Regions from separate parts of the Anaeromicrobium sediminis genome, predicted to be linked through region 1. Evidence: riboswitches for the same ligand, from Rfam matches in the RefSeq annotation. Region 1 holds a riboswitch; each other region holds the start of a gene.
What was found. A riboswitch is a leader RNA that binds a small molecule or an ion and turns the genes downstream of it on or off. The one in region 1 is predicted to bind S-adenosylmethionine.
Positions count from the first base shown of each region.

Region 1 (4,574 bases):
GATATAATATCTTTCTCATAGGCATACATGAGGGGACGAATCATTATTAAATCTTTTCTATCTAAGTATGTTACAGGTTCAAAAGTGTTTAATCTTCCTTCATAAAACATACTTAAAAATAGGGTTTGGATTGCATCATCTGCATGATGGCCTAATGCCAATTTAGTTACTCCTAGCTCTTTACAAAGGTTATGAAGTCTACCACGTCTCATACGAGCACATAGGGAACAGGGATTTTTTTCTTTTCTTTCTTCGAATATGACCTTACCTATTTGTGTGGGTACTACTACATGCTCTATTCCTAACTCATTGCAGAATTTTGTAATGGGACTTATGTCGAATCCTTCAAATCCTAATGTTAAAGTTAATGCCTTTATTTGAAATTTTGCTTTAGAAAAGTTTTGATATAACCTTAAAGCATAAAGCAAAGCTGAGCTATCTTTTCCACCAGATACACCTACACCTACCACATCTCCATCTTCTATCATATTAAATTCTTCAACTGCTCTTTTAACGCATCCTACAATTTTTTTCATGAATTTCTTCCTTTCTGACAATGGTTATTCGTTCTTCGTGAGTAGTTAATCGTTGGAATTTAAATAATTATTAAGAATAGACTACTAACGATAGACCTTTAACGTCTAACTTTCAAATATATACTTATTATATGTTAATTTAATTTAGGTTAAAAGTAAATTAAAAGAGGCGAATTCTTCTTTAACTTTATATATATATATATTATAATTAAGCTTAGGGAAATCGTTCAAAGGGAGAAATGAAATGACTAGTTTACTAAATTATATGTCGAAAGAAATGGTAGTTCTTCTAGTGGCAGCCATGCCTGTTATGGAACTGAGGGGAGCCATACCACTGGGGATATCTATGGGAGTAGACCCTATAAAAGCACTAATAATAGGAATGATAGGAAGTATGATTCCTGTACCTTTTTTATTAGTATTATTGGAACCTGTTTTTGAAAAGCTTAGGGAAAATGATTATATGAAAAAGATAGTGGATAAAATAGTAAATAGGACTATTAAAAAGACTAGTACTATCCATAAGTACAAGGCAATAGGATTGTTATTATTTGTAGCCGTTCCTATACCTACAACTGGTGTGTGGACAGGGGCCATGGCAGCATCACTTCTTAAAATAAGATTTGTTCCAGCACTTATAAATATACTTATAGGAAATACTATAGCTGCACTTATTATTGCTTATTTGAGTAATGTGGTAGCAAACATATAAAACACGTTATTTGTTAGTCGTTAATGGTTAATCTTTTATGAAAAACGACTAACGAAAAACGAACGACAAAAAAACTGTTGACATAATTCTACATAAATGTTACTATAAATTGAAAAAATTAATAAAAGCAAATCCTTATTGCGAGTGGCTGAGGGAATAGGCCCTATGATGCCCAGCAACCGGTGTTTACACGGTGCTAAATCCTACGAGATTGTAAAAAACAATCTTGAAAGATGAGGACAATAATAATTTTTAATTATAATGCCTCTTCTTTGTGAAGAGGTTTTTTTAATTGAATTTAGGGTAAAACTATAAAAGAAAATGATACAGGTAGTTGGTGAGAGATTATATAAAAAATGTTAATCCATAACAACAAAGGAAAAACGATCATATAGTTTGTCACCAGTTACCTGAAAATAAAAAAACTAGGAGGCTTTAAAATGGCAAGAAGATTATTTACTTCAGAATCTGTTACAGAAGGACATCCAGATAAAATCTGTGACCAAATTTCAGATTCTATATTAGACGCAATTTTTGAAAAGGACCCAAATGCTCGTGTAGCGGCAGAAACTTCAGTTACTACAGGATTAGTATTAGTAGCAGGAGAAATTACTACTAATTGTTATGTGGATATTCCTAAGGTTGTAAGACAGACTATTAAAGAAATCGGATATGATAGAGCTAAATATGGATTTGACTGTGACACTTGTGCAGTACTTACTTCTATTGATGAGCAATCACCAGATATTGCTATGGGAGTAAATGAAGCACTAGAATCTAGAGAAGGACAAATGGAAGATGAGTTAAATACAGGAGCAGGAGATCAAGGATTAATGTTTGGTTTTGCTTGTAATGAAACACCAGAGCTTATGCCAATGCCTATTTCTCTATCTCACAGATTAGCTAAGAGATTATCTGATGTGAGAAAAGATGGTACATTAGACTACCTTCGTCCAGATGGAAAAACTCAAGTAACAGTTGAGTATGTGGATGGAAAGCCAGTAAGAGTAGATACTATAGTTATATCAACTCAACATGCTCCAGAAGTGGAACAACCAACTATTGAAAAGGACTTAATTGAGAATGTAGTTAAGCCTATTGTACCAGCTGAGTTATTAGATGCTGAGACTAAGTATTTTATAAACCCAACTGGAAGATTTGTTATAGGTGGACCTCAAGGTGATGCTGGTCTAACAGGAAGAAAGATCATAGTTGACACTTATGGTGGATATTCAAGACACGGTGGTGGAGCATTCTCTGGAAAAGATCCTACAAAAGTTGACCGTTCAGCTGCTTATGCTGCTAGATATGTGGCTAAGAACATCGTTGCTGCAGGACTTGCTGACAAGTGTGAAATTGAATTAGCATATGCTATAGGTGTGGCAAGACCAGTATCCGTATTAGTAGAAACTTTTGGAACTGGAAAGATTGCAGAAGAAAAAATTGAAGAGTTAGTTAACAAGCATTTTGATTTAAGACCAGCTGCAATTATTAGAGATTTAGATTTAAGAAGACCAATTTACAAGCAAACTGCTGCTTATGGTCACTTTGGAAGAACAGATGTAGATCTTCCATGGGAAAAGACAGACAAAGCTGAAATCTTAAGAAAAGAAGGTTTAGAGTAGAAATAAAAGGAGCGAAATTTTTTCGCTCCTTTTATTTTTTTGTATATATAAATAAGGTTCTAGAAAATGGTTAAGGGTTTAGGGACAAAATCTCTAAACCCTTAATCATTTTCTAGAAGTTAAGCCTCACTTTTCATAAGTGGTCATTTAACAAAAACTCTATTTGCCAATAGAATAAGGTTGCGCAAATAAAAGAGAAACCGGTTTTTCATTGGAGGATATTCTTTGGAATATAAAATGAAGGACCTTTTAGAATCGGCTAAAGTTGGAAATCAAGATTCAAAATTAAAGATAGTTGAAAATCTAAGACCATTAATTATCAGTTCCATAAAAAAATATAACTATAATAATGAATTATTTGAGGATCTATATGAGGATGGGAAAGTAGAAATACTAAAAAGTATTAATGAATTTAAGGAAAATAAAAACACTCCCTTTTTGGGATATGTGAAGATGAAACTTAAGTATATGTACTTAAATAAAAGCAATAAAAAAACACTAGATACAGTGCCAATAGAAAAAAGGCACGGAAAGGAATCTTTATTAGAGATTCTTGATTCTGGAGAGAACAGTGAAGATATTCTTATAAAAAAAGAAAATACGGATGAAATCCTAAAGGCTATAGAAAAATTAGATATGAATTCCAGAAAAATAATTTACCTTTATTATGTCAAAAATATGAAGTTAAAAGACATATGCGTGACCTTAGATTTAACTTATTATAGTGGAGCTAAAATGAAAGAGAGAGCCATAAAGAAAATAAGAGATTTTATTTCTAGATCTTAACAATTTCAAAAAATTACCACTTATAGCTAGATTTTTTTTCATATAATGGTATAATAAATATACGAACACATGTTCGAAAGAAAGAGCGAGGTGAAATTATGGAACGCATAGAAGATATATTAGAGGAATCCATAATAGCCATAATTCCCATATATGATAAAGGCAATGGAACTAACATAATAACCATGGAAAATAGTCATATAGAGTATAAAAGAGTAAGAACTGTTTTAAGGAGAATATGTAATGAATATGCACTGCATTTAAGTGCATTTAGAAGAAGATATGGAAAAGTTATAAATAAGAGATTAGGTATTCCCATTGTAATAAATGAAGAACTCATATTAGTTCCCTTTAAAACTAGGAAGCCTAAATTTCAAAACGATGGAGCCTATGGATATGTGAACTTTCATTTTGTAAAAGATATAGTAGAAGATGGAAGACACACTAAATTAATAATGGAAAATGGACATGAAATACAGGTACTACAGAGGATTCATAGTGTAAAAAGGGATTTTAACAATGTAAAACTCATATTAAATGAAAATACTAAAAAAAATCCCATGTCCTATGAATTTGGACAAGTAGCTACTGTGGACCATATAGGAAGATTATATATGGAGATAATGGAACTTAAGAGAATGATAAAGGAAATGAAGTAGATAAATCTACTTCATTTTCAAAATAGTTATTTTTTCTTCATCTTCATACCACTTAACTTCGCAGCCTAAGTTTTCAGATACGAATCTAAGGGGAATTAAAGTTCTTCCATTGATGATCATAGGAGCTTGAGATAATTCTATTTTTTCTCCATTTACTAAAGCATAGTTACTATCTAGAGTAAGAATTATGAAAGTATTATTACCATCCGTTATGGTTATCTGGCGAGTTTCACCATTCCACTTTACATTTGCATCT
Region 1 covers NZ_NIBG01000008.1:165,110-169,683, reverse strand. Annotated here, with positions in the region: gene CCE28_RS11010 (tRNA 2-thiocytidine biosynthesis TtcA family protein) at 1-536, opposite strand, end outside; gene CCE28_RS11005 (COG2426 family protein) at 781-1,248, shown strand; SAM riboswitch class I at 1,381-1,488, shown strand; gene metK (methionine adenosyltransferase) at 1,689-2,873, shown strand; gene CCE28_RS10995 (sigma-70 family RNA polymerase sigma factor) at 3,099-3,659, shown strand; gene CCE28_RS10990 (competence protein ComK) at 3,758-4,318, shown strand; gene CCE28_RS10985 (stalk domain-containing protein) at 4,325-4,574, opposite strand, start outside.

Region 2 (4,574 bases), on a different contig from region 1:
CTTATAACCTACTTCTTCAAAGGTAGTTACCATAGATTGATATATTAAATTATCTTCATTTCTAAATTCTTCATCTACACCTTCTATGATAAGACCCGAATCTATTTCCTCCATATAAAATACATTATATAGATCAAGTGCTATTCCTAATGCATCAAAACCTGGACCTACATTTGCAGTAGTTGCAGGTACTTGTACTCTAATCATATGCTCATCCCCCTATGCAAGTATTTCTTTAACCATGTCCTTCATATAGTCCTTATGACAAACTCTGTCATGTAGTATTTCCCTTTTATCTAGTTCTTTAACAGCCTTTGGTATATCCATATGATACTTCTCTGATAACTCTTTAAGTAACTGAAAATCATCTTTTCCTTCTATTAGCTCTCCTAGACCTTCCATTACACTCTTAGTAAATTTAAATGGACTAGCCGTAGAAGCTATAATAGTCTTTTTATCATCACAAGTGTCTTTTAAATATTTTTCATAGGCCCTATATGCTACAGCAGTATGAGTATCTATCACATAATTGAACTTTTCATATACAGTCTTAACTGTATCTAATGTTTCTTCCTCACTTACCCAAGCACCGTAAAAATCCTTAAGTTTGTTTTTCTCATTTTCACTAAGCTTATATACTCCTCTTTCTTTTAAATCATTCATATATTCTCTAACTTTGTTAGAATCTCTACCTACAATTTCATATAATAATCTTTCTAGGTTGCTTGAAATCAATATATCCATGGAAGGAGATATGGTTTGTTTAAATTCACGTCTTTTATCATATATACCTTCCTTGAAAAAGTCTGACAATACATTATTTTCATTAGAAGCACAAATCAATTTATCTATTTTAACCCCCATATTTTTAGCATAATATGCTGCTAGAATATTACCAAAATTCCCCGTTGGCACTACCACATTTATTTTTTCTCCTGTCTTTATCTCTTTCTTTTCTAATAATTTCACATAAGAATAAACATAATAGACTACCTGTGGTATTAGTCTTCCTATATTTATAGAATTGGCAGAGGAAAATTCATAGCCAAAATTATTTAAGTGATCTTTCATCTCTTTACTCGTAAACATTTCTTTAACATTAGATTGAGCATCATCAAAGTTACCTTCTATACCTACTACATAAGTATTGTGCCCCTCCTGAGTAATCATCTGAGATTCTTGTATTTTACTTACTCCATTTTTAGGATAAAATACTATTATTTTAGTATTATCCACATTGGCAAAGCCTTCTAGGGCAGCTTTACCCGTGTCTCCTGATGTTGCCGTTAGTATGACTACATCCTTATTAAATCCTATGTTTTTTCTTGCCACATTCATAAGTTGTGGTAACATACAAAGAGCCATATCCTTAAAGGCTATAGTAGGACCATGGAATAATTCTAAGAAAAAACTGTTATTTGCTTTTTTAAGATTAACTAAATCATCCACATGAAATTTATTATCATAAGCTTTATCCACACATTCCTCTAAATCTTCTTTAGAAAAATCATGTAAAAACTCACTTAGTACTTGTGTAGCTATTTCTTTATAGGTTTTGCCTATGAAACTTTCTACCTCTATATTATTAGGAAGTGCTTTAGGAACAAATAGTCCACCTTCCTCTGATATTCCCTTTATAATCCCATAAGAAGAACTTACTTCAACGGATCCATCTCTAGTACTTATATATTTCACCTTAACCACCTCTTGTCATTTTATTGTTTTATATTTGTTTAATAATTTAAAAGCCTTAATTAAAAGGACATTATTGACAATTAACATCCTATCCATTATACTAAAATGTGAATCGATTCAGAAAATTCAATATTTACTCTTATCAAGAGTGGCTGAGGGACTGGCCCTATGACGCCCGGCAACCAGCTCGCAAGAGCAATGGTGCCAATTCCAACTATATGTAATCATATAGACAGATGAGAGACGCGCCATTTCTTTATAATAGTGCCTCTTTCATTTTATGAAAGAGGTTTTTTTTAGTATACGGATAGCTATCTTTTATTTAATTAATAAAAGTTGAAAAATAATATTTCAGAAATAAAATGAAAATAATATACCGTCTTAATTATATTCCATATTTTCATTCTATTATAGATAATAGTTTGAATTTAATCAATATTCTATATGTTAACTGCTATTTATTATTATTTGAAATTTTTTCAACTTTCTCTATTGATTATTCTAACATATATGTTATAATGTTTTCTATAGAAATACAAGTGTTTTTTATTCACGAACATCGAAAGGGTGGTTTTAAATGATAAATGTAGGTCTTCTAGGGCTTGGAACTGTTGGGTCTGGAGTGTATGAAATATTAAATAATGAAGAAAATAATTTAAAGAAACTATTGGGGAAAGATATTTCTGTTAAGAAAATATTAGTTAATGATATAAATAAGAAGAGACAAGTAGAACTTCCAAAGGATATTTTAACAACCAACCCTTATGATATACTTCATGATGATAATATTCACATAGTGGTTGAAGTAATTGGAGGAATAGATAAGGCTCATGAATACATTTGTGAAGCTTTTAAAAACAATAAACATGTGGTTACTGCAAATAAAGCAGTAGTTGCAAAATATATGGATGAATTTTTATTTTTATCTAACAAATACGAAAAGGGATTTCTATTTGAAGCAAGTGTTGCAGGTGGAATACCTATAATAAAACCTCTTAAACAAAATGTAAGAATTAATAACATAAGTGAAATTAAGGGTATCCTAAATGGTACTACTAATTTTATCCTAACTAAAATGATTGATGATGGCCTTGGTTTTGATGAAGCCTTAAAGTTAGCTCAAGAACTAGGTTATGCAGAAGCAGATCCTACAGATGATGTGGAAGGTTTTGATGTGAAGAGAAAATTAGCAATACTGGCATCTATCGCCTTTAACAATCAAATAGATGTGGATAGTATAAAATGTAGTGGTATTACAAATATAAACACATTAGACATTTCCATGTTTAAAAAATTAGGAGCTTCTGTTAAGCTTGTAGGTTCAGCTTTAAGTTCTGGCAATAAGGTTTCTGCATCAGTGGAACCTGTATTAGTTAACAAAAACTCTACTATGGCCACAGTTAAGGGTGCCTTTAATATAGTATCCATAGTGGGAGATACAATAGGTCAACTTCAATTTTACGGTCAAGGAGCAGGTAAAAAACCAACTGCCAACGCAGTAGTTTGTGATATATATGATATTATAAGTGGTCAATACAAGACTGATCATTTTATACAAAATGGTAATATGAGGGAAGCTGATTTAGATTTATTTAACTCTAAATATTATTTAAGAGTTAATACTAAAAATATCTCAAGAGTACTTGGCATGCTTGATAAAAATCACATTCAAAAGTTCACAATCATGTCTATGAAAAATAATTTAGTATTAATTACAGATAATACAAGTGCAAAATCTATTGAAATAATAAGTTCACAATTAAATACTATAGGTGACGATTTCTCTATAGTGAGATTAGAGGATGATCTAAACACTAATGCCCTATGCATTGGAATTTAAAATTTAAGGAGTAAGGTTTATGAAGGATATTATAGTTCAGAAATACGGAGGAACATCTGTAGGTTCCATAGATAGAATAAAGAGAATTGCTCAAAAGGTAGTTAAATTAAAAGACTCAGGTAAAAAAGTAGTCGTAACCGTGTCTGCCATGGCCAAGACTACTGATGACCTTATGAATAAAGCTAGGCAAATAAATGAGAATCCTCCAGAGAGAGAATTAGATATGCTTTTATCCACTGGAGAGCAAATTTCCATAGCCTTACTTGCCATGGCCATAGAAAGCCTAGGAGAAAAGGTAATATCTTTAACGGGAGGCCAGTGTGGAATCATTACTGATTCTAATCATAAAAAGGCAAGAATAACGGAAATAGATACGGAAAGAATAGAAGAAGAGTTGTCACAAGATAAAATAGTAATAGTGGCAGGTTTTCAAGGTATTAATGAAAACAACGATATTACCACATTAGGTAGGGGTGGTTCAGATACTACTGCAGTGGCCGTAGCAGCAGCCCTTAAGGCAGAAAAATGTGAAATATACACTGATGTGGATGGAGTTTATACGGCAGATCCTAGGGTAGTTAAAAATGCCAAACTATTAGATAAGATTTCCTATGATGAAATGTTAGAATTGGCAAGCCTTGGTGCTAAAGTACTACATGGTCGTTCTGTGGAAATGGCTAGGAAATATAAAATACCTTTAGTAGTTAAATCTAGTTTTAATGATTCTAAAGGAACAGAAATTGTGGAGGTAAGTGAAATGGAAAAGGTTCAAGTGAGGGGAGTATCACTAGACAAAAATATAGCAAAATTATCTGTATTAGAAGTACCTGATCGCCCAGGAGTGGCATTTAAATTATTTTCTGAACTATCTAAAAATCATATACCTGTTGATATGATCATTCAAAATATAAATAGGGATTTAGTAAATGATATTTCCTTTACAGTAAAAATTGACGATTTAAGTAAAGCATTAGTTATCTGTAAAGAAATAGCTAATGAAGTTGGTGCTAGTAAAGTCTTATCAGATAGTAAGGTATGT
Region 2 covers NZ_NIBG01000038.1:4,780-9,353, reverse strand. Annotated here, with positions in the region: gene thrB (homoserine kinase) at 1-207, opposite strand, end outside; gene thrC (threonine synthase) at 220-1,695, opposite strand; SAM riboswitch class I at 1,832-1,938, shown strand; gene CCE28_RS21230 (homoserine dehydrogenase) at 2,273-3,535, shown strand; gene CCE28_RS21225 (aspartate kinase) at 3,555-4,574, shown strand, end outside.
Region 2: it holds a riboswitch for S-adenosylmethionine, as region 1 does, so the genes downstream of both, CCE28_RS21230 (homoserine dehydrogenase) here and metK (methionine adenosyltransferase) in region 1, are expected to answer to the same signal.

Region 3 (4,574 bases), on a different contig from region 1:
CTTATGAAGAATTAAAGAGAAGATTAATAGAAGAAATAAAAGTTGAAATATTAGAAGCGGAAGCAAAAGCAAGAGCAAAAGCAGATGCAGAAGCAAAGGCAAAAGCAGAAGCAAAAGCAAAAGCAGATGCAAAAGCAAAAGCAGAAGCAAAAAATAGAAATCTTAATGTAGATATTGATAAAGAAGAAGAAAAAGAAGTAGAAAAAGAAGTAGAAATAGAGAAAGAAGTAGAAATAGAAAAAGATATGCATAAACAAGTTCAATATAATAAACAAACTAACCACAATCACATTTATCAAAGACAATATCAAGGTCAATTATCTAAAAATGATGCAGATACTGACGCAGATGCTTGGTCAGATGCTTGGGCAGATGCAGATGCTAAAAATAGAGCTAGAAATAAAGCTGACGCAGATGCTAAGAACAAAAATAGAAACAAAGCTAAAGCAGAAGCCGAAATTGAAGATAAGAAGAAGCATCCTTGGTGCTAGATATTCATTAAAATAGTGGGGGGCTTCCCCCCACCATTTTAAAAATATCATATACATAAGCACCAATCCTTTTAGAAATTATAGGAGGTACTTTTATGAGTCCATGGGAAAATCTTCCACAAGAAATCCAAATTAATGATTCTACTAAAAAAAATGATGTGATTGAAACAGAATACCTAACAGAAAAAGACAATACTGAAAAAACTCTAGATCAATCTAGTATTCAAAAAAGCATGCATGATTTAGGCCAAGACCAGCACCTAGAAACCCATCCTTCCCAATTTAATTTCCAAAATGTTCAATTAACTATGGATAATAATATGGATAACTTTGCTGGTAAAATCGCTGGAGTAATCTATTCAAAAAGTAATAGGGAAATCACTCCAAATGCAATTGTTTTACTATACTTTGGATCCTATGATGATTCTAAGACATATCCAGTATGCCAAACTAAATCAGATGATAATGGAAACTTCGTCATCGAAAATTTGCCACCAGGCTATTATACCTTATATGCATATCTTGGAAGATATTTTAAGGAGAAAATATACAATATAAAAATCATGCCTGGACAAAATCATCACCAATCTATACTTCTAAAAAAAGTTGAAGATGATCTTGGTTAATATAATACTTAAAGAAGCATAATAAAAACAGGATAGGTATTACCTATCCTGTTTTTATTATGCTTCTTTAAGCTTTGGCACTCCTATTAATATGGCTATTACTGCACATATTCCCATTAAGTAGGGGTAGTATAAATATCTCATTATATCAAATGAAGAAACCTTATTTGATGCCACTCCCACTGCCACAAGAATTTGAGCTCCATAGGGAATAATCCCCTGGCAGAAGCATGAAAAAGTATCTAGTATACTAGCTGATCTCTTTGGTTCTATATTATACTCATCTGCTATATCTTTAGCAATTGGACCTGTCATTACTATGGCAATAGTATTGTTAGCTGTACACAAATCAACCACACCAACTAATAGGGCAATTCCAAATTCAGCTCCCCTTTTACTAGATATTCTATTTCTAATAAAATCTAGTAAGAAATTAATTCCACCGTTAAATTTGATTACTTCAACCATACCACCAATTAATAAGGATATTATTATAATCTCTGCCATACCATTGATTCCATTAGATACGGCTGATACAAAACCCCATATGTCAAAGGAATTTGTCATAATACCTACAACTCCTGCAAATAATGTTCCTCCAGTTAAAACTACAAATACATTTATTCCTGATAAAGCTCCTATTAATACCACTAAATAAGTAACTACTTTAATTATACTGTATGGATGGTCTCCTCCTATGGCAGTATTGTTTCCATTTCCTATTAAAACAAATATAATCCCTGTTACAATGGCTGCTGGTACTACTATTAAGAAGTTCATCCTAAATTTATCTCTCATCTCACAACCTTGAGTACGTGCCGCTGCAATAGTAGTATCTGATATCATAGATAGGTTATCTCCAAACATGGCTCCACTAATTACAGCACCTAAAGCAAGGCCTAAAGATATGTCTATCTTTTCAGCTAACCCTATGGCCACTGGTGATAGGGCAACTATAGTCCCCACAGAAGTTCCTATAGATAGGGATATGAAACAACCAATTACAAATATTCCTGCTATTAATATGTTTCCTGGTAATATGCTGAGACCTAAGTTTACTGTAGAATCTACAGCTCCCATTTCTCTAGCCACCCCAGCAAAGGCTCCTGCTAATATGAATATAAAGCACATGATTATAATATTAGTGTTTCCTGCCCCTTTGCAAAAAATCTCTATTTTATGAGAAATCTTCTCCTTAGGATTCATACAGATGGCTACTATGCTAGCCACTAGAAAAGATACACTTACAGGCATCTTATAAAAATCTCCTATTATAATAGATGTTACTAAATACATAACTAAGAAAACTAATAATGGTAACAATGCTAAACTACTTTTTTTATTATTCATAATCCTTCCTCCTACGTATAGTTTAAATAAAGTACATATTTTTCTAGGGACAATCATTTGAATTTAAAAAGCTGTGCACATTAATTACTTTTTAATTTCCTTATAAACTAAAAAAACTTCTTGCAGATAATGCAAGAAGTTAAATTTCCTTTGTCCCTTATCTGCCAGGTATCACCTGCTGGATTTAGCACCACAGAATTTAATCTAGGTTGCCGGGCTTCATAGGGCCAGTCCCTCCGCCGCTCTTGATAAGATTATATTTAATTGTTTTTCACAACGTATATGATTATAGCTAAAAGAATAAATATTGTCAAATGTTTTTTTCACACAGACATTTCTACTCTAAAAAAATAAATTTTATATTTAGTGAAACTTTTTGTATTATTCATCCGTCTAATGCATGTAATAAAAAATACTAGGAGGACAATTATGAAAAGATTATTAAGTTTAGTAGTTGCAGTTTTATTAATTTTCACCTTTGTAGGGTGCAGTAAACAAGAATCAAATATATCAGAGAAGGAAACTGAAGATAACAAATTAGTTTTAAACTATAATATAACTAAAGAAGTTCTGGAGGTAGAGTCTAAAGATACAAAAATAGATTATCCTCAAGTTATAGATTATCCTGGAGAACTTTTAATGGATTATATGAATCAAAGCTTAAAAAGAATTGCTGATATATATGGAAATGAAGATATTTACAACCATGTGCAAATAGACTATGAGATCACGAGAATGGATGAAAATATATTAAGTGTATTATTCAAAGGTACTGGTGAAATACAAGGTCATGGTAAAATTAATATTCAACAAAGTATTAATCTAGATATGAATTCTTCAAATGAGATTACGTATGATAATCTTATTAAGTCTAAAGAAGAAGTAATGAGAATACTAGACCAAAAGGCTAAAGATAAAGGAATAAAAGAAGGAATAGAAGCAGAGGGAGTAAGGTTATACTTTAAAGATGAAAATGTAGTATTTTATTACATGCCTTTAGATGATAGTGCAAAGGAATTTATTGAACTAAGTGTGTCTGAAGAGGATTTAAAGGAATATATAAACACTGATTTTGGTCAAGTTCCTGCAAGTTAGTATTTAAATTAAAAGGAGATGAATTTAATTCATCTCCTTTTGCTTTTTTATGAAGCGCTTTCTTTTTTAACTTTTTTCTTTTTCTTTTTGTCTGAAATAACTAAAGTAGGTTCGTTTTTGTTTACAACTGTTTCTTTAGTTATTACACACTTTTCTATATCATCCCTAGACGGAATTTCAAACATTACATCTAGCATTAGGTTCTCCACAATACTACGCAGTCCCCTTGCACCAGTTTTTCTTTCTATGGCCTTTTTAGCGATTTCTATTAAAGCATCCTCTTCTATATCTAATTCCACATTATCTATTTCAAACAACTTTTTATATTGTTTTACTATAGCATTCTTAGGCTCCTTTAATATGGCCACTAGTGATTCTTCATCTAATTGCTCTAATGTTACCATAACAGGAATTCTTCCTACGAATTCTGGAATTAGACCATATTTTAATAGATCTTCTGGCTCGATTTTACCAAGTAATTGACCAATGTCTTTTACTTCCTTACTTTGAATATCAGCACCAAAGCCCATAGTCTTTTTACCAATTCTCTTTTGAATAACCTTATCTAATCCATCAAAGGCACCACCGCAAATAAATAACACATTAGTAGTATCTATTTGAATGAATTCTTGGTGTGGATGCTTTCTTCCACCTTGTGGAGGAACACTAGCAACAGTTCCCTCTAATATCTTTAGTAGGGCTTGTTGTACACCTTCTCCAGATACATCCCTTGTAATAGACGGATTATCAGATTTTCTTGCTATCTTGTCTATTTCATCTATATAGATGATTCCCTTTTCAGCCTTTTCTATATCATAATCAGCCGCTTGAATAAGTTTTAATAGGATGTTTTCCACATCTTCTCCCACATATCCAGCCTCTGTCAATGAAGTAGCATCAGCTATGGCAAAAGGTACATTTAATATTTTAGCCAATGTTTGAGCAAGTAAAGTCTTTCCAGATCCTGTTGGACCTACCATAACTATATTACTCTTTTGAATTTCTATATCAT
Region 3 covers NZ_NIBG01000012.1:22,647-27,220, reverse strand. Annotated here, with positions in the region: gene CCE28_RS21870 (hypothetical protein) at 1-491, shown strand, start outside; gene CCE28_RS13610 (peptidase associated/transthyretin-like domain-containing protein) at 587-1,117, shown strand; gene CCE28_RS13605 (Na+/H+ antiporter NhaC family protein) at 1,175-2,467, opposite strand; SAM riboswitch class I at 2,622-2,722, opposite strand; gene CCE28_RS13600 (hypothetical protein) at 2,897-3,562, shown strand; gene clpX (ATP-dependent protease ATP-binding subunit ClpX) at 3,610-4,574, opposite strand, start outside.
Region 3: it holds a riboswitch for S-adenosylmethionine, as region 1 does, so the genes downstream of both, CCE28_RS13605 (Na+/H+ antiporter NhaC family protein) here and metK (methionine adenosyltransferase) in region 1, are expected to answer to the same signal.

Region 4 (4,574 bases), on a different contig from region 1:
TACCACTTCCCTTATGAAATTATCATTTGTACCACAACATCCTCCAAATACTCTAACTCCTAAAGACTGTAGCTCTTCTATGGTAGTTCCAAATTCCTCTGGTGTCACATCATAAACCGTATTTCCATCAACAATTTTAGGTAAACCAGCATTTGGCTGTATCATAACAGGTATTGATGCATAATCTAATATTTTAGTTACTATATGTTTACTTTCATTAGGCCCCAATGAACAATTCATTCCTAATACATCTACTCCAATACCTTCTAGGAAAACTACCATACTAATAGGATCTGTTCCGGTAAAAGTACGTCCGTCTTCTTCAAAGGTCATAGTGGCAAATATGGGTAAATTACTATTTTCTTTTGCTGCCAATACGGCTGCCTTCATCTCATATAAATCTGATATGGTTTCTATTAATATTAAATCACATCCAGCCTTAGTTCCTGCTATTACTTGCCTCTTAAATATGTCATAAGCCCTTTCAAATTTCAGTGTTCCCATCGGTTCCATCATTTGACCTATTGGCCCCATATCTAGAGCCACATATTTATTCCCTGCCACTTCCTTAGCATTTTTCACTGCCGCATCTATTATCTCTTCAACGGAGTAGGATGTATCTTTTAGTTTTAATTCATTAGCTCCAAAGGTATTTGTAGTTATTATGTCTGTCCCTGCTTCTATATATTTTTGGTGAATTTCTTTTACTATTTGAGGATATATTATATTATAGGTTTCTGGTACTTCACCCCTCTTTAATCCTCTTTCCTGTAACATAGTACCCATGGCACCATCAAAAAACAATATGGAATCCTTTAACTTTTCCCTAATATCCACAACTAATCTCTCCTTTTCTAAAACTACAACTCTTATATTTATTGCAACTTAAGCATTTATTTATCTTTTCTTTTTCCTCTATCTGAAACCCAATAAAAGCTGTTACTGATTTTCTAGGTATCAATATACTAGATTCCGTTGAAGTAACTCCAACTCTTTTATTAGCATCTAATATATTTAGTATTTTACTTTGTACTTTAATAGAAAAATCTCCATATCCAGGACTATATCTAAAGGTAATATTTTTACCTTCTTTCCTTGCAATTTCTTTAATTTCATCTTCAACCCCATCACAAATATGCTCTATATAAGTGGTGGCACAGGCATCTAATATGAGAGCCCTTGTTAAACTGATCTTTTCATAATACTTTATCTTAGAATCAACCATACTTCCTAAGGTTGCCACCATTACAGCACATTTAGTGGAATTCTTTAAATGATCCTTTATATTTTTTCCTTCTAAAATAAAGTTAGTATTTTCTAATGTGAACCCATTATCCTTATTTATAGAAAATATATCATACACATATTTGGGTTTAGATATGGATTTTATTTCTGCCATACACTCATCTATAAGATTATTTAGTTTTTCATCCATATGTTGATTCTTATATCCCAAATATCTAAGAACCTCTTTTTTGTCTATACACATCCATATCTCCCACCCTTTACTTATTAAGTATCACTACTTATACGGCTTTTTCATTTAATGCCTTTACTACACAACCTATATTCTTTGTTATTCTATGTGCTATTTCTGGTTTATTCATAGTATATATATGGATTCCATCAATTCCAGAAGATAGTAAATCTATTATTTGCTCTGTAGCATAACATATACCTGCCTCCATTAGGGCTTCCTTGTTATGTTCATATTTATTCATTATTTTCATAAATTTAGGTGGTATATATGATCCACAAAGGGATACAATCCTCTCTACTTGTTTTTTATTAGTAACAGGCATAATCCCTGCTTGTATAGGGATATTTACCCCCTTCTTTACTAAATCTTCATGAAACTTATAAAAATTATTATTTTCAAAGAATAATTGAGTTATTAAAAAGTCTGTACCATAATTAATTTTTCTTATTAAATTTTCTATATCATTATCCATATTATCATTTTCTATATGCCCTTCAGGGTAACAAGCTCCTCCTATGGAAAATTCTCCATTCTTCTTAATATGTTTAACTAAATCGGATCCATATCTGTAATGTAGGGGATCTGGAAATTTGAAATTAGGATCATTAGGAAGATCCCCCCGCAGAGCTAAAATGTTTTCAATATTATTTTCTTTAAGCTCTCTTAGTACACTGTCTATTTCATCCTTTGTTGAAGATATACAAGTAAGGTGGGCCAATGCCTCTATATTATATTTATTCTTAACTATAGATGCAATTTCTAATGTCTTATTTTCCTCACCACTACCTCCTGCTCCATAAGTAACACTTATATAATCTGGTTTTAATTCTGCTAATCCATCAATAGTTTTATATATAGTATCTATAGAACTACTTTTCTTTGGTGGAAAAATTTCAAAAGAAATAACTGGTCTTTTTTGGTTAAATAAGTTTTTAATCTTCATATTCTCACTCCTCATTAAAAATAGGTTATTAACAAAATGAAAAACTCTCTTAAAGATAAGAGAGTTTATATGTTTAAACTTTACTCTCATCTTCCAGCTTAATTGCTGCAGGATTTGGCACCTTAGCTTTTACGCAGGTTGCCGGGCTTCATAGGGCCAGTCCCTCCACCTCTCTTGATGAAATCTGTATTAACTTTTTTAATTTTAAAAAACCTCTTTCATACTGAAAGAGGTTTATCTACTAAAAATAGTTTCTCATCTTTCAGCTTAATTGCTGCAGGATTTAGCACCTTCGCTTTACGCAGGTTGCCGGGTTTCACAGGGCCAGTCCCTCCACCTCTCTAGATAAGTTTTATCATATTAAATTATATCAATTATATATATAGTGGAAACATATGTCAATACCTTTATACTTAATTTTTATTTATTCCAAAAATAATTTTCTTAATTTTGAGAATTTATTGACATCTGTCTTATTTTTTGCTACGATAGTTGAAATATTTTTAAAAGGAGATAAGATATGAAAACATCAGATATTATCATTAAGTGTTTAGAAAAAGAGAATGTAAAATTTATATTTGGGTATCCAGGAGGGGCGGTCTTACCTCTTTATGAGTCTCTCAGACACTCTAATATAGACCATATCTTAGTCCGCCATGAACAATCTGCTGCCCATTGTGCCAGCGGCTATGCCCGGGCTAGTAAAGAAGTGGGGGTCTGTTTGGCCACATCTGGACCTGGAGCTACAAACTTAATCACAGGGATAGCTACTGCCTATATGGATTCTATTCCGCTAGTAGTAATTACAGGCCAAGTAAATTCCAACCTAATAGGTAAAGATGTATTTCAGGAAGCAGATATAGTAGGATCTACAGAACCTTTCACAAAACACAATTATTTAGTTAAAAAAGCTGAGGATATTCCTAAGATAATAAAAGAAGCCTTTTATATAGCAAAGACTGGTCGTCCTGGGCCAGTGCTTATTGATATTCCTGTAGATATACAAAGGCAAAAAATGAAATTCAATTACCCTTCAAACATAAATATACTAGGATATAAACCCACATACAAAGGTCATCTAGGACAAATTAAACGTGCCTTAAATAAATTAAAAGGTTCTAAGCGTCCTCTCATTTGTGTAGGTGGAGGTATAATTTGTGCAAATGCAGTAGATGAATTTAGAGAATTTGTAAACAAGGGACAAATACCTGTAATCCATACTCTTATGGGTATAGGTGCATTAAACGAAGATTCCACATATCATTTAGGAATGATCGGAATCCATGGGAATAAGGGCTCTAAAAATATAGTTAGCCAAGCTGATTTAATAATGATTATAGGAGCCAGAATAGCCGATAGGGCCCATAATCTAATTCAATCTTTAAATAATGATATTGATATAATCCATATAGATATTGATCCAGCTGAAGTGGGCAAGAATATAAAATCCCATGTACCTATAGTTGGTGATGCTAAAACCATATTACAAGAATTCAATAAAAAAATAACTAATCTAGATACTAAGGATTGGATAAACCAATTACAAATTATTAAGTCTACTGAAAAAGAAAATAATATATTAGATGAAAAATATGTGAATCCCAAGGTAGCTCTAAACTATCTATCTGATAAAGCTCACAATGATTGTATAGTTACAGCTGACGTAGGACAAAACCAAATTTGGACTATTAAAAACTTTAAATTTATGGGTAAAAGATCCATATTCACATCTGGTGGACTTGGCACTATGGGATACTCCCTACCTGCATCTATCGGGGCCCAATTTGCCAGTACCAATAAGGTCATATGTGTTACCGGTGATGGTGGTCTTCAAATGTCTCTAGGTGAATTAGGTACTATTGGACAAAATGATCTACCTATACTTATAATTCTATTTAATAATAATAGATTAGGCATGGTAAGAGAGTTACAGTATAATGCCTATGGGAAAGGAAACTACTATGGTGTTGATTTAAAAAATCCAGATTTTATCCTTTTATCTAAGGCCTATGGCATAGATGGTATTCGTGTAAATAACAATAAGGAATTTGAAAAGGTAGTAGAAAATGCTTTAAAATCTGATAAACCTTATTTAATTGAATGTATGGTTAATCCTGATTTTGCAACACTTTAAGGAGGAGATTAAAATTA
Region 4 covers NZ_NIBG01000020.1:70,837-75,410, forward strand. Annotated here, with positions in the region: gene CCE28_RS17335 (homocysteine S-methyltransferase family protein) at 1-837, opposite strand, end outside; gene CCE28_RS17340 (vitamin B12 dependent-methionine synthase activation domain-containing protein) at 827-1,489, opposite strand; gene metF (methylenetetrahydrofolate reductase [NAD(P)H]) at 1,527-2,423, opposite strand; SAM riboswitch class I at 2,507-2,607, opposite strand; SAM riboswitch class I at 2,676-2,775, opposite strand; gene ilvB (biosynthetic-type acetolactate synthase large subunit) at 2,944-4,557, shown strand; gene ilvN (acetolactate synthase small subunit) at 4,544-4,574, shown strand, end outside.
Region 4: it holds a riboswitch for S-adenosylmethionine, as region 1 does, so the genes downstream of both, metF (methylenetetrahydrofolate reductase [NAD(P)H]) here and metK (methionine adenosyltransferase) in region 1, are expected to answer to the same signal.